Regions from separate parts of the Bifidobacterium sp. LCP19S3_E9 genome, predicted to be linked through region 1. Evidence: riboswitches for the same ligand, from Rfam matches in the RefSeq annotation. Region 1 holds a riboswitch; the other holds the start of a gene.
The links. Region 1 has a riboswitch for thiamine pyrophosphate ahead of ACTQYB_RS02990 (TenA family protein). Riboswitches for the same ligand answer to the same signal wherever they lie in the genome.
Positions count from the first base shown of each region.

Region 2: it holds a riboswitch for thiamine pyrophosphate, as region 1 does, so the genes downstream of both, thiD (bifunctional hydroxymethylpyrimidine kinase/phosphomethylpyrimidine kinase) here and ACTQYB_RS02990 (TenA family protein) in region 1, are expected to answer to the same signal.

Region 1 is NZ_JBQKEV010000004.1:33,792-38,375, reverse strand. Features, by position in the region: gene ACTQYB_RS02995 (helix-turn-helix domain-containing protein) at 1-761, opposite strand, end outside; gene ACTQYB_RS02990 (TenA family protein) at 1,084-1,872, opposite strand; TPP riboswitch at 1,914-2,022, opposite strand; gene ACTQYB_RS02985 (pyridoxamine 5'-phosphate oxidase family protein) at 2,576-3,154, shown strand; gene ACTQYB_RS02980 (DEAD/DEAH box helicase) at 3,471-4,584, opposite strand, start outside.
Region 2 is NZ_JBQKEV010000001.1:84,121-88,704, forward strand. Features, by position in the region: gene ACTQYB_RS00335 (GTP pyrophosphokinase) at 1-515, shown strand, start outside; gene thiD (bifunctional hydroxymethylpyrimidine kinase/phosphomethylpyrimidine kinase) at 665-2,302, opposite strand; TPP riboswitch at 2,294-2,383, opposite strand; gene ACTQYB_RS00345 (DMT family transporter) at 2,455-3,417, shown strand; gene ACTQYB_RS00350 (Bax inhibitor-1/YccA family protein) at 3,437-4,303, shown strand; gene ACTQYB_RS00355 (hypothetical protein) at 4,414-4,584, opposite strand, start outside.

The DNA of each region.
Region 1 (4,584 bases):
TCGGATTTTTCCGCAATCTTTTTCAGCCACTTCCGTTCTTCTACTGACAGCTTCCTAAAATTCAGCTTGAGCCGTTTGCAGATAAACGCCAAGTACGCTTGTTCCGTGTCGCTGTCCTGGCTGACGATTTCACCAGCAGTTTCCAGCATTTCTTTTAGCGGGTTATCCTCTGGGACGCTGAAAAAATCGTCCTTGTGTGTTTCCCGCAGAGCAAGGGCAATCCCGTTTATGTCCCGTTGTATCACATAGCGGCAAAACTCGTCCTCATCAATATGGGCGGTGATAAGCTGTCTTAACTGCGTATCACTCATGCCAGGATTATGCTTTTTTATAACAGTTGCGCTCATCGTGTCCACTATGGCGTTTGCACCCTGCGCCTGTTTCAGTGCCGTTCCGTTCACATAGATTTCAAGGTCAGCCATCAGCCGGGGGAAATCCGGGTGCGCCGCCAGCTCACACAGCAGGGTATTGTCTATCCTCCCGCTTTTCAGCAGGTCAATCATTTCATCACTCAAACGCAGGTCTGCAAGATCGGCGTTTGGGTGATTTTTCATTTCAGACAGCCCCAGCAGATAATCAGCGGTCACACCGTAAAACTTCGCCAGCCGGATAAGGGCATAGTGGCTGATGTCCTTGAAGTCTTCCGTTTCGTAACTGCCCAGCGCAGACTTGGAAAGCCCGGTCTGCTCCGCAAGCTGCCCCAGCGTCAAGCCACGCTCCACACGTAGGTCTTTTAATCGCTCTTGTATGGATAAAGACATATTCACCCTCCTTGCTAGCTCAACGAAAGAGAAGCCGTTATGCTATGTACTATGCTCATAGCATAACGGCATAGGCATTTACAGTTTTATTTTGGAACTGTTGGAATTCCACAGTCCATACTTACGATTCAGGCAACGATGAACCCTCATAATGAAGATATGTCCCGGCAGGTACTACAGATAGCCGAGATGCACGTTTGCGATACCTCAGATACACAAGATACCGGCCTTGGAACAGCGTTGTCAGATGGTACGCCCAGTTGTTCGCTATCTCGCAAGTCCCGAAACACTCAACATGCGTCTCCACACGGCAAGCGAAACGTCACTCCCCCACCCCATACGCATACGAATCCTCGAAGAACGCGCGTTCGAGTCGGGCGACCTCGGGGAATACGGCGGCTTCCGGGCCGTCGACGCTCGCGTACCGGTTCACAAGCTCGATGAGATTGCCCACCCAGCAGCGGAACAGCTCACCCTCGTGCAATTCCACCCAACCGCGATGCGCCGGCACCTGCTGTACAACGCCCGCATCCACCGTGCGCTTGGCCCACGCCAGATACAGCCATTCCATCGCACACATCAGGCACAAGAGCTGGGCGAAACTGCCGGTCGCGGCAATCCGGTCAAGATACGCGCAATACTCACGGTTCGCCGGGGTTTGCGGCACGCTCGCCTGCTGGCGCTCATCCACCCCATACTCTTCCAAGAACCGCAGGAAATATGGTTTCTCCTGATTTGCGAAGAACTCGGCCTGCCGGTTGAGCATGTCGCGGATTTCCTGCGTCGGCGCCTGCGCGGTCAGTCGTTCCAGCGTCGGCTGCGTGAAGAACGTGAAATCCTGAATCAGATAGCTGATCAGCACGCTGTCAGGCAGCGTATCGTCAAGCAGTTCATTGACGAAACGCGAATTGATCGCCGCATTCCAGTCTTCGGCCGCAGCCAGATAGAACCGGTCCGCCACACTGCCGGGGGTCGCCCCGAGAAACGCGTAATCACCGCTGTTGCTCGCCGGAGCGAGCGGAACGTGCTTGGCTGCCGGTTCCCTTGTTTCAGTGGATTCCGCAGATGCGCCGGACTTGCCGGATTGACTGGTTTGAGCAATGTTCGGCATGATTGCCGTTCGAGAACCATGATTCGATTGAGCAGATGACGCCGCCATGACCATTCCTTTCCTTCGCCGGTATTGCCCGGACAGGTTCACAGGGTCTGCGCCTTGCGCACTCTCAGCCGCGGACCCGCCGCAGCTCCCCTAGGTTGCCCAGCCACCCTACCTCAGGCACCGGGACATACACGCACGAGTTCCGCCCCTATCATCGAGTTGAGCCGCCCCTGCGTTCCGGAATTCGCCCGTCATGCACCATCGTGCGCCCCTGCGGCATATCCCGGTCAGCATCACTATGCCCGTCTGTCAGCACGATTGCCGTCATCCCGCGCAATGTTCACTATTCCGCCGGATTCCGTCGGACGCCGCACCATCCGATACCAGCGCATCGAGAACCATTGAAAACGAGAACCAGCCTCATGCTCTGCGGCGTTCAATCATTGCGGCATATCACGTCGCGAGGTGCCCTACGTTCTATACTGCACTGTAACAACCGCCTGGATGCGCGTCCCGTACCGAATGCCGCTCGTATGCCACCGCATCACCATACTGTGAGGATTCCATGACCGATTCCGCTCTTCAACCGCAACAACACACGCCAACACCGCAGGATGCCGCGCCCGCCCCACTCAAGACGCCATTACCGCCATCTGGCTCTTTGCGCCGCGCGCCACATGTGCACGCCTCGACGACCCCCGGAGTGCATCGTCCGATGCGCCGAGCCGATCGCGAAGTACGCTCCCCACAGCAAATCAAGGATATTCTCGACGCGTGCGAAGTCGTGCGCGTCGCCTACCAGGACGCCGAAGGCCTGACCATCGTACCGATGAACTTCGGATACCGATTCACTCTCGAGCGATTCGCACACCCCGAAAACGACCTTCCGGTCAGCCTGTCGGAGGACGGGATACCGCTGCCGCCGGATTTCGGCGAGCTGCGGATTTTCCTGCATTCAGCGCACGAGGGACGAAAAATCGACGCCATCAGTGCAGCCGGCAACGCGCTTCCAGTCGCCTTTGAACTTGACTGCGACCATCAGGTGCATGAAGGCCGCACACCTTGCAACTGGTCGGCATCCTTCCGCTCGATCGTCGGCACGGGCACCGCGACGGTGATCACTGATCTGGATGAGAAAATCGCCGCCATGCAAGCCCTGATGAGCAAGCAGGCCGGTATGGATCACGTGCCGTTCACCGCACAGCAGATGGCAAGCGTCACGGTCTGGCAGGTTGTATCCACCAACTTCACCGGCAAAATCCACACCGTTCCGCGCCCGCACGGCGGTAAGTAATCGCCCTTGCGGCGTTTCCCGTCACTGCGTCCCCAACCTGCAATTTGGTATATCACAAACTAGTATATCGTAAGCTAATATATCGTGTGCTACTAATTTGATTCGTTGGGGCGCAAGGCGGAGTTGGGGCAGCTGCCGGCCAACCAGTCAAGACATCAGACTGCCAGTGTCCGCCCAACCGCGCCCAGCTGACCGGCGCCCGTTCAGACAATCCCTGGGCAACGCCCCACCAGAGCAATGCGCACCTGGGCGATTTCGCGGTAACACCCATTCGACCAGCGCTCGCCCGGGCAGCAAGGCAACAATCCCCGGCAACTCACCCGAGCAGCGCGAGCAGGTCGTCCTTGGTAAGCCGGCTGATGGCGCTGCCACCGGTCGTCGAGGCGTCATCAACGAACTTCGCCGCAAGATCGGATTTCGTACGCTGCAGGTTGATGATGCGCTCCTCGATTGTGTCCTTCGCCACAATCTGGTACACGTTCACATCCTGCGTCTGCCCGATGCGATGCGCACGGTCAGTCGCCTGGTTCTGCGCTGCGGCATTCCACCACGGGTCGGCATGCACAACCACGCAGGCACCGGTCAGGTTGAGACCCGTATTGCCGGCCTTGAGCGAAATGAGGAACACCGGGGTGTCGTCCTTGTTGAACTGGTTGACCAGCTCAAGCCGCTTCTTCTTCGGGGTTCCGCCGGTGATCACGTCATAGTCGATGCCGTTCTTGTGCAACCGCTTGCCGATCAAATGCAGATAACTGGTGAACTGCGAGAAAATCAGCATCTTCCGGCCCGCATCACGGCAGGATTCCACCAGCTCCTCGATGGCGTCAAGCTTGGCGGATTTCTTCCCGGCGTTCTCGTATACCAACCGCGGATCGCAGCAAATCTGCCGCAACCTGGTCAACTGGGCGAGCACCTTGATTTTCTCGGCGCCGGAATCGAAGTTCGTATCCCTGTTGATGGAAGCGCGCAACCGCTGCTCGAGCGCCGCATACAGTTTGCGCTGCTCGCCCTCCAGCTGGACGGTGATGACGTTCTCAATCTTGTCGGGCAGGTCGCCGAGTACGTCCTTCTTGAGACGGCGCAGAATGAACGGGCCGACAAACACCTGCAATCTGCGCTGCGCGATGGCGTCACCGCTGAGAATCGGCATTTCGAACCGACCGCGGAAATGCTTATAGCTGCCGAGCATCCCGGGCATGAGGAAATCGAAAATGCTCCACAATTCGGACAGTCGGTTCTCAATCGGCGTGCCGGTGAGCGCGAACCGATGCTTGGCCTGGATCGAACGCACCGCCTGCGAGGATTTCGTCGCGTGGTTCTTCACATATTGTGCCTCATCCAACGCCATGCACGTGAAGTTGATATCACGATAATCATCGATATCGCGCCGCAACAGATCATATGAAGTGACGAGCAGGTCATAATCGCGT
Region 2 (4,584 bases), on a different contig from region 1:
ATCATATGGAACGGCGATTGAAATCGGTGGATTCCATCCTCGGCAAATTGCAACGCAAATCACTGCCAATCAACACCCGGTCAATCAAAGACAACCTGTTCGATGTCGCCGGTATCCGCGTGATTTGCAACTACCGCGATGACGTGTACTCGGTTTCGAACTACCTGTCGGCGCAATCGGATATCCAGGTGCTGCGCGTCAAGGATTACATCAAGAACCCCAAGCAGAATGGCTATCGCAGTCTCCACGTGATTTACGCCGTGCCGGTATTCCTGTCCTCCGGGGCACATTACACGCCGGTCGAAGTGCAGTTCCGCACCATCGCGATGGATTACTGGGCGAGCCTTGAACACCAGTTGCGTTATAAATCCGATCTGCCCGACGCCAAACTCGCCGAACATTCGCAAACCCTGCTCGATTGCGCGCGTAGTCTGCAGAACATCGAAGCGCAAATGCAGGGCATTCACCGCGATATCACCGGAGCCCCACGTGTTGAGGAGGCTCCGCAGGCCTGACCTCTCGCGTCTTGCGCAGAATCCCGAAACATCTGGTGCACCCCGCTTGCCGACAAGGCGCACCAGATGTTCTTTCCCGGCGCAGAATGTCAATACCATCGTGGGGGCGCCGGACCCCTGGGCCTCAAGGCCTTGAGACCCCAAATATCCTAGAATCCCAGCGCAGGTCTGGTCAGTCCTTGTTCAAAGAAGCGGAATTCATGCTCCGACGAAACGAGCGCCGCATGCATCATATGCTCATATTCGTCAATCGATGCTTCGGCGGCCAGCCGGTCGCAGATCTGCACCTCGCGCAGCGTGCTCTCGGTGAATTCCGGGTCGGAGTACATGCGGATCCACTCGCCGAAGGGATGCGTGTCGACATCAATATGCTTGTTGCGCACCTGCTCGCGCATTTCCTTGCCCATCGCGGCGTACAGCCAGAAACACGGCATGACCACGGCGGCGAGCCGCGCATACGAACCGCTGTCAGCGACCCGATGCTCGTGTCCGATATAGGCTGCCGTCACTTCGGAACGGGAAACCGGCGACGGGTCGAATCCGTGCTTGACGAACCAGTCGTGGTGGAACATCACTTCAGAATCCACGCCACCGGACGCCGCCTGCGCGAAGAACACCCGCTCGTCCAGCCGGTCGGCGCGCGAGGAGGCAAGGGCGAGCAGCGATGTGTAATCCGTCAGATAGATATCGTCCTGATGCAGGTAGAACGCGAAGTCCTCCAATGACAGCGTGGCGTCCACCATGCTGGTGATGAAGCGCATGCCGTGAATCCGCTCGCGGATCGGCCGCACGCGGTTCCAATAGTCGGCGCTGAACCGCATACCGGTTGGCGCATGCCTCCACGTGAAATCGACAGGACCATGCCCTTTGCCGACATGCAGCCGGTCGGCGGCGGCAATCGCCCCGTTCATCCATGTCTTCGCGCGGCGAGCCGCCTGCTCCCACGTGTCGCATTGCGGGCGCAGCGCGGCGAGCGTGCTCGACAGGGTGTCCCCCGTACCGTGGACGTTGTGGGTGCGCACCGCACGGCCTTCGATACGCGTGGTGCGCACCTCGCCCTGCCCGTCGGACGGTTCGGCGAGGATGTCAGTGCTTGACGCGCCACCGGCGAGCGCGAGCGCACCGCCTTTGGCGTATACGGCGACGCCATAGCGCTTGCATACCTCGTGTGCCATGGATTCCAGCGTGTCGATATCCGCGGCCGGCTGGTCGGCGTCGGCGAGTGCGGCGAGTTCCGGCACATTCGGCGTGATGATGTCGGCCATGGGGATGATGTTGCGCAGGACCTGTTCGGCTTGCGGGGTGAGCAGGGCGTCACCGGATTTCGCGTACATGACCGGGTCGAGGACGACTACCGGTTTGGCGATGCCCTCGTCACAGTAATGCTGCTCCAATGCGGTCAGCCACCCTTTGACCGCTTCGACGAGTTCGGGGGTACCGAGCATACCGATTTTCATCGAGTCGATGATTGCGTCGTCGCTGACCGCATTGAGCTGTGTGACAAGGAAGTCCGGCTCCATGTTCACGATGCTGGTCACGCCCTGAGTGTTCTGTGCGAGGACGCTGGTCATGGCCGCATACCCGAACACTCCTTGTGCGGTGAACGCTTTCATGTCCGCCATAGTTCCGGCGCCGCCGATCGGGTCTGAGCCTTCGATGGACAGGACTCTCAGCCGGGATGGCGCGTCTGCTGCACACTCCCCCGCGGCCTCCAATTGCGCGAGCACCGCCATGGCACCGCTGGCATGTGGGGTTTCATTTGATTGCTGGTATTGTGGCTCACTCATGCCGGACATCCCTTCGCTAGTGCTGACTAGATCAGGTTCAACGGGTGTGTTCTCAGCCTGTCGGCACCCCGTGTCACCGGCAATCCACCATAGCCGACCCCACGGTCAATGCCGCCCTGCACACGTCCGCTCGGTTCGGATATGCTGGAATCATGCAAGAGAATGAGAAACGGCACCGTATCGTCGGCAGCTCGTTGTTGCTGCTGACATCCCTGATCTGGGGATTCGCCTTCGTCAGCCAAGTGCAGGGCATGCAATCGGTTTCCCCGATGTTCTTCAATGCGATCCGATTCACCTTGGGCGCTGTGTCGCTGGTGCCCGTGCTTGTCGTGATGTCAAGGATTCAGGCGGGGCGCGCGGCAACGCGGCAGTCCCCGAACGCCAGCCGCGGCACACTTGCGGTATGGTCTGCGGTGTGCGGGCTGATTTTGTGGGCCGGCGCCACCTCGCAGCAATACGGGGTCCAATTGAGCATGTCCGCCGGGCATTCCGGATTCGTGACCGCCTTGTATATCGTGCTGGTTCCTGTGCTAGGTTTCCTGTTCCTGCATCGGCGGATCCACATGCTCACCGTACTGGCGATTATTGTGTCGATAGTCGGGTTCTATCTGCTGTGCGTCACCGACTCCATCCGCACCATCAGTGTGGGCGATCTGGTGCTGCTGGCGAGCGCGGTGTTGTATGCCACGCATATTCTCGTCATTGATCGGGTGGGCGGCAGGCTCAATCCGATTGCATTGTCGCTTGGCCAGTATCTGGTGGTATCGCTGCTCAGCTGGGTGTCGACATTGGTGTTGCACCAGGTGGATTGGCAAGGTGCGTTGGCCTGTGCGGGCGCGCTCGCGTACGCGGGCATCATGTCGGTGGGCGTCGCGTATACGCTCCAGGTGGTTGGGCAACGGGTTGTCCCGCCTTCGCAGGCGTCGATGATTATGTCGTTGGAATCGTTCTTCTCAGCTGTCGGCGGAGCGCTGATTTTGCATGAGACGATGTCGGGACGCGGATATGTGGGCTGTGCCATGATTTTCCTCGGCACGATTCTCGCCCAGATTGATCCGGAACATCTGATCAGACGATTTTCTCCAGATGATTCCCAGCAAAAGACCATAGAATAATCGCAAGAAAGGAGCAATCATGACCTACGATCAGCAGCCCCAGAATCCTTCACCTCAACACATCCAATACCAGGCCGACGGACAGGGGCAGCCGCAGTATGGCCAGCCGACCGCGCAGCCACAGGCCGTCTACTATCAGTCCCCTGCCGGCGCCGGCGCGAGCGCAGGATATGCAGCCCCAGCTTCGGCCATTCCCGCCCAGGTCGCGTCAGTCACCGAACATGCGGAACGGACCTCAATGATCCGTGCCTACGCCGAAATGACTGCCGGTCTCGCGGTAACAGCCGTGGTGGCGGTGCTCACCCAGACCTTTGGACTGCTCAACAGCTTCCTGGCGGCCACCGGCAGTCTAGGATGGATTGGTCTGATGCTCGTGCAGATTGTCATGGCCATCGCCATTGGCAATCGTGCGATGAATCTCAAGGCGGGGGCCGCACGCGTGCTGTTCTACCTGTATGCCGCGTTGATGGGCTTCACGTTGAGCTCGATTTTCATGATTTACGACATTGGCTCGATTGGAACGGTTCTTGCGCTGTGCACCGGGTTCTTCTTCGTGCTGACCATGCTGTCGCTGACCATGCGTTCCAGTCTGTTGAAAGCCGGTCCCATTCTTCTGGCAGCGCTCATCACTTTGATTGTCGGCGAATTCTTCATCATGCTCGTCGCTCCGGGTTCGACCGGAATCATGGTGATTTCCGCGATCGGCGTGCTCATCTTCGCCGGGCTGACCATGTACGATGCGCAGAAAACCCGTGTCCTGTTCGCGCAGTATGCCGGACAGCCTGAAGCAATCAAGAGCCTGTCAATCGTATGCGCGTTGAATCTGTATCTTGATTTCGTGAATATGTTCCTGTATCTGCTGCGTCTGTTCGGCAGCCGCGACTAAGGATTGCCGTGCTGTGCGGTGCATACGTCGCACAGCACGTGTGATGATCGCATTCGGGCCCGGTCCCCTCATCAGGGACCGGGCCCGAATCATAGTCACGTGTGCATGCGTCAGCGCGTCGAGACGAAGGTCGGGAACACCTCGTCGATCACCGCCGCCCCTTTCTCCTGAGCGGACTGCGCATAATCGAAACGCAACGTGAGAATCGATTGCTGGGTGACGATCTCCTTCACGTATGTGATGGTGCCGTTCTCCGCATAACTGCACACCATGATGTCGCC